DNA from 2 places in the Romboutsia sp. genome. Region 1 is predicted to be linked to the other one. Evidence: riboswitches for the same ligand, from Rfam matches in the RefSeq annotation. Region 1 holds a riboswitch; the other holds the start of a gene.
What was found. A riboswitch is a leader RNA that binds a small molecule or an ion and turns the genes downstream of it on or off. The one in region 1 is predicted to bind FMN.
Positions count from the first base shown of each region.

Region 2: it holds a riboswitch for FMN, as region 1 does, so the genes downstream of both, AC11VW_RS01615 (ECF transporter S component) here and ribD (bifunctional diaminohydroxyphosphoribosylaminopyrimidine deaminase/5-amino-6-(5-phosphoribosylamino)uracil reductase RibD) in region 1, are expected to answer to the same signal.

Region 1 covers NZ_JBXKIW010000060.1:4,220-7,653, reverse strand. Annotated here, with positions in the region: gene AC11VW_RS09605 (riboflavin synthase) at 52-708, opposite strand; gene ribD (bifunctional diaminohydroxyphosphoribosylaminopyrimidine deaminase/5-amino-6-(5-phosphoribosylamino)uracil reductase RibD) at 693-1,808, opposite strand; FMN riboswitch at 2,007-2,121, opposite strand; gene rocF (arginase) at 2,444-3,346, shown strand.
Region 2 covers NZ_JBXKIW010000016.1:3,807-7,240, reverse strand. Annotated here, with positions in the region: gene tsaE (tRNA (adenosine(37)-N6)-threonylcarbamoyltransferase complex ATPase subunit type 1 TsaE) at 1-238, opposite strand, end outside; gene AC11VW_RS01615 (ECF transporter S component) at 992-1,606, opposite strand; FMN riboswitch at 1,736-1,854, opposite strand; gene AC11VW_RS01610 (amidohydrolase) at 1,957-3,114, opposite strand; gene AC11VW_RS01605 (Tex family protein) at 3,137-3,434, opposite strand, start outside.

The DNA of each region.
Region 1 (3,434 bases):
AATCTTTTTCTCCTTTCTTAACTATTTATATATTAATAAAATCTCTTTGCTCTAGAAAAATCCATTTGCTTTAAGGAAATCTTCACTTATTGAACTACTTTTAGATTTTTCCTGTTTATTGCCTAATCCTAAAAGTTTCTCTACATATTTGCCTATCATATCGCATTCTATATTTACACTTTCTCCTACTACTTTAGTAAATAAAATAGTTTTTTCTAGAGTATGTGGAATTATTGATACTTTGAATGTTTCATCATCTACATAAGCTACTGTTAAACTTATTCCATCTATTGCAACAGAACCTTTGTAAATAATGTATCTTAATACATCAGATGATGTTTTTATAGTTACCCAAGTTGCATTGTCTTCTTTGACTAAGGATACTATCTGACCTACTCCATCAATGTGCCCACTAACTATATGCCCCCCTAGCCTAGTTTCAAGACTTAATGCTCTTTCTAAGTTTACTTTGCTTTCAATTTTTAATTTGCCTAAATTACTTTTTCTAAGAGTTTCTGCCATAACATCTGCCTCAAAGCTATTTGAATGTATATTAGTTACCGTTAAACATACTCCATTTGTACAAATACTGTCCCCTAGCTTAGTTTTATCTAAAACCTTACTTCCTCTGATTGTAAGTTTTGATGACTTGTCTCCATTTTTAATTCCTTCAATGCTACCTATTTCCTCAACTATACCTGTAAACATTTTTCTTTTTCACTCCCTTCAAAGTAACCTTCAATCAAGATGTCTTCTCCTATAGTTTTTAAAATCATATCCTTAATCCTAAAAGCATCTTGCAAAGAATCTATTCCCATTCCACCTATAGGAGTTTTTGAATTATCTCCTCCAATTAACTTTGGTGCAATGTATACTTGTATCTTATCAACTACATTTTGCTTTAGTGCTGAGAAATTTAATGTAGATCCACCTTCTAATAAGATACTATCTATTTTTAGTTCTCCTAACTTCACCATCATATCTTGTAAATCTACCCTTTTATCTTTTAGCTTAGCTATTATTACCTCTACCCCCTTGATTTCTAACTCTTTAATAATGCATTTTTCAGCTTTTTCAGTAGTTACTATAATAGTTCTAGCTTTATTTATATCCTTTATCACTTTTGAATCTAATGGAATTCTAAAATTACTATCTACTATTATTCTTATTGGATTTTTACCATTTTCTAATCTACAAGTTAATTCTGGATCATCTTTAATTATAGTATTTACTCCAACTAAAATTCCCATAAGCTCATTTCTTAACTTATGAACTTCTTTTCTAGATTTTTCACTACTTATCCATTTTGACTCACCTGTTCTAGTTGCTATTTTTCCATCTAGAGACATTGCTGATTTCATAACTACAAAAGGCTTTTTACTTACTATATATTTCATAAATACTTCATTTAACTTCTTATTTTCTTCATCTAAAACGCCTACTACAACTTTAATGCCTGCATCTATAAGTTTCTCTACTCCAGTTCCTGCTACTAAAGGATTTGGGTCAAGTGAGGCTATGACAACCTTTACTATTTTACTTTCTATTATTTTATCTACACAAGGAGGTGTTTTGCCAAAGTGAGAACAAGGTTCTAATGTTACATACATAGTTGCTCCCTCTGCATCTTCTGTTATACTATTTAAAGCATTTACCTCTGCATGACTTTGCCCATATTCCTCATGATATCCCTTACCTATTATTTGGCCATTCTTTACAATAACTGCTCCTACCATAGGATTTGGATTAACTCTGCCTTTCCCCTTTTTAGCTAATTCAAGTGCTAAGTTCATATAAACTTCTTCCACCTTAAAACCTCCCTTCTTTTAGTTTTTTTATATAAAATGAAAACCCTAAGTAAAATAACTCAGGGTTTTGGTATTTAAATATAATCTAAGTAACATTAATAAATACATTTAATTAAAAAAGCTCTGAAATATAAAATATTCCAGAGCATATCAATCAAATATAGGTATTCCATGTAACCTTACATCACTATATTTTTATATTATCTTCTTTCATCCAGACTTTACTGTCGGCTTCGGAATTTCACCGAATCAGCCATTAAGGCTCGCGGGCTTTACCGCCGGTAGGGAATTTCACCCTGCCCTGAAGATTTATTAAGTTTTATAATTATATAATACTTCTTCTATTTATAGTTTGTCAATATATTTTATAAATTTATATGTTTTAAAGTACATGCTTACAAATCAAAACACATTGCGTATAATATTTCAAGTCCATCTATACCGTTGTTAGCATAGTTTTTATCCTATTTAGAGATTTATATATATGAAATTTATGGTTAATGTATTTTCTTATTTAAAATATATATATCTATTTAATTTTTTAATAATAATAGGCTGCCGACTCGTTGACAACGTTTTCAAGCTATGCTACCATAAATTATAATACTATATTTTTACTAAATGGGGGATTTAATATGTTTATAAGTGTTATAGGTGTTCCTACTTTTTATGGGTGCGATAAAGATGGACCTCAGTTTGGGCCAAAAAAACTGAGAGAAAAAAATATTATTGAAGTTATAAAGAAACATAATCACAAAGTTTATGATTTAGGAGAGATATGTATTGATTCAGTTGATGAAAAAGATAAATTTTCATTTGACAATAATATGAAATATTCTAAAGCTATTTTACAAACTAATACGAATTTAGCACATGCTACTTACACTACTTTAAAAGCTAACTCATTTGCTTTTATACTAGGTGGTGATCACTCTATTGGGATGGGAAGTATAGCTGGTGCAAGTAGATTCCACAAAAACATAGGTGTAATTTGGTTTGATGCACATGGAGATTTAAATACCCCTCAATCATCAGATTCTAAAAATGTCCATGGAATGCCCTTAGCCTCTTCAATTGGATATGGTGATAAAAAGTTTGTAAATACATATTTTGATGGAATAAAGGTAAAGGAAGAAAATGTATTTCATATAGGTGGACGCGATTTAGATGATGGTGAGATAAATTTAATAAAAAATACTAAAATAAATGCTTATACTCCTGATAATATAAGGCGTAATGGTATAGATTCTATTGTAAATGATATATTAAGTAAAGCTAGAAAATCAAACATAGATGCTTTTCATCTAAGCTTTGATTTAGACTTTATTGACGCTAAATATGTACCTGGAACAGGTACTAGAGTGGATGACGGGTTTACAGTTGAAGAATCTAAAGAATTCTTATCAAAGTTAGCTTCATCTGGTTTAATTAAGTCTATGGATTTGGTAGAGTTAAATCCACTATTAGATGTAGATGATACTACCTCTGATATAGCTATAGAACTTACAGATACAGTATTTGAATATATGAAATTTTAAAAGCAATATGTTAAATCAATACCTTTAATAAATTTTTTATTCTTGCTACTAATAACTTAGGATTCTTAAATTGTCTAATCTCCATTTC
Region 2 (3,434 bases), on a different contig from region 1:
TATATACATCAAAATGATATAGTGGTATTTTACCTTCATATTCATTTACTATAGTAAAAGTGGGACTAGTTATATAGTCATCAACTTCTAAAGCTTGTGCTAAGCTTTGAGTCATTGTAGTTTTGCCCGCACCTAAATCCCCTACTAAACATATAACACTACCTGGCGTTAAAAGTTTTCCTAGTTTATATCCAAGTTCTTTTGTTTTGCTTTCATCTTCTAAATATATATTAATCATAGTTTTTCTCCATTATCTTTAATCAAATACTTTATTCACATTATAATTATCAACTAGAATCTATTATATTATAACAAACTAATATCTTAAAGGTTTTATAATTTATTATAAATAATTTTTTAGATTATATATGTATATTATTTTCATATATAGACCATAATTAAAATATCAAGGATATTTACTCCCCCAAAACATTAAATATTCTTTACTCCCCCTAAGCACTTACTTTTAAAAAGTAAGTGCTTTTTAACATATGCACCAATATATATTTATTAATTCTACGTTATCTAAGTCTTATAATTTAGCATATATATTAATTATAAATATTATATAGGAGGTCTTACATTGAAAAAATTCATTTCTATTTTCTTATCTCTTTTAATACTATTAATTCTAAATTTTTCCTTATCTAAATTCTTAAAACTATCATTTTTAGAATTATCATTTATGACCGGTCTAATATCAACACTTATTATCGGCTTTTTTTCTAGTGAAGGTGGTCTTACAACTCGTATATCAGATTTTGGACTTAGGCATCTATTTAATAAAGATTCACGCTCAGATGGGTATTTTATGAAATTTTATTTTAATATTCCTTTTACAATTTCTTTATTATATACTATTGTCTCTGCAATCATCAGTATAATAGTTTATTGGAAATACTTCTAACTTTAAATACACTTAAAAAAATCATTGTAAACTTAAAAATACCGAATACAAATTCAACTACAATTTGTATTCGGTATTTTTATATTATTTTACTTTATTTAAAATTTTCTCTGTTCTTTTATATATTGGTAATGTTAGTACAGACATTATCGCTGCCTTTAATAAATTAAATGGTGCTATTATCCATATAACAAATGTAATTTTATCAACTATTACAGGATTTATAGCTGCGCCCATTCCAATAACTACTTCAATCGGCATTATAGTACTATAGAATGGAAGTATTATAAAATAGTTAGTTATGCAACCTACTATAGTCATAACTATAATTCCAGATATAAGCCCTATTACAATCCCTGACATTTCTCTTTTCTTAGAGTATATATAAGAAACTACCCATACAAATGAGCCACCTATTAAAAAGTTAGCAAGTTCTCCGACTCCTCCTGTTGTTGACATTCCAGTTAAAAATTGAAGTAAGTTTTTAAGAAACTCTATTGTAATTCCTGCTATTGGTCCTAATGCTATTCCTCCTAATAATGCTGTTAAATCCGATATATCTATTTTTAAGAACTCTGGAAATAACATTGGTAGTGGAGCAGATATAAACATTAGTATATATCCTATTGCTCCTAATATCCCTACCTTTACTAAAGTAGATGTTGTAAACACCTTGTTTGTTTTAATTGTTCCTTGCATAAAATACAACCTCCTAATTTTATTATTAGGAAAAATAAAAGCTCGAAGAGATCATCTTCGAGCTTATTTTTTGAGTACAAGTTATATAATATACACTTTTTATATATATTAATAGACAATGCAAAAAATTTGCTTCTTCTCTCATCCAGACTATACTGTCGGCTTTGGAATTTCACCAAATCATGCTACAAATGTAGCTCGCGGGCTATACCGCCGGTAGGGAATCACACCCTGCCCCGAAGACCTATCGTGCTATTTAATTTTCCTTGTTATATTTATATAATATTCAATTTTTCATATAAAATCAACTACTTATTTAAATTTTATAATTACTTTGTATGCGCCCTTAATTATTTTTTATAAACTATTTTACCATTTATTATTGTAAATAATACATTACTTTGAATTTCTAATGGACATCCATCCCAAATAACTATATCTGCATCTTTTCCAACTTCTATAGAACCAACTCTATCTTCTATTCCTAAAATTTTAGCAGGATTTATAGTTATAGATTCAAATGCTTTATTTTTTTGCATACCATGTTTTACTGCTATTCCTGCACACATCGGTAAATATTGCACTGGTATTACAGGATGGTCTGTCATTAATGATACATTAACTCCTGCGTTAGAAAGTATGCCGGCTGTATCAAAAGTTAAATTTCTTAGTTCTATTTTAGATCTTTCTGATAATGACGGCCCTACTACTACAGGATATCCTTCTTCAACTAATTCTTCTACTATAAGATGGCCTTCTGTACAATGATCTAAGGTAAGTTTTATGTCAAATTCTTTTGCAATTCTTATTGCTGTGAATATATCATCTGCCCTATGTGCATGAACTTTAAAAGGTATTTCTCCTTTTAATACTGGTAATAAACTTTCCATTCTGATATCATATTCTGGTTTGTCGTTATCTTCATGTTCCATATATAATTCTATTTCTTCTAAGTATTCTTCTGCTTTTTTAAGATTTTCTCTTAAAAGAGATGCTATTGCCATTCTAGTTTGTGGTGTCTTCTCATCTTTTCCATAACAGCTTTTTGGATTTTCTCCAAAAGCAATTTTAGAAGCAACAGGATTTTTTATAATCATTTTATCTATCCTTCTACCATATGTTTTTATAGCTATACATTGTCCGCCCATTACATTCGCACTTCCTGGAGTAGTACATACTGATGTTATCCCACCTTGCACTGCTTCCTTAAAAGTATTATCCATTGGATTAATTCCATCTATAGGATTTAATTGTGGAGTTATTGGATCTGTTTCTTCATTTCCATCTGCTCCTTCAAATCCCATACCATCTTCCCATAACCCTAAATGTGTATGTGCATCTATAAATCCTGGGAATACAAATTTCCCCTGCGCATCTATAATTTCAGCATCTAGTGGTGCTACAATATTTTTCCCTATTTCTATTATTTTTCCATTTTCTACAAGTATATCATTTTGTATTATTCCATTAGTTATTGTGTTTATTGTTCCATTTTTTATAAAGATCATATATCTTTCCTCCTAATGTAGCTTATAATTTCATTGATAAAGCTACTCTTTGCTTATTCATGTCAACTTCTATGACTTTTACATCCACTATATCCCCTACGGTAACTATAGTCATAGGATCCTTAACAAACGACTTACTCATTTGCGATTTGTGAACTAATCCATCATTTTTTATACCAATATCAACAAACGCACCAAAGTCTACTACGTTTCTTACAGTTCCTTTTAGTATCATTCCATCTTGAATATCTTCTATTTTTAATACATCCGTTCTAAGTATAGGTTTTATACCTTCTTCTCTTGGATCTCTACCTGGTTTC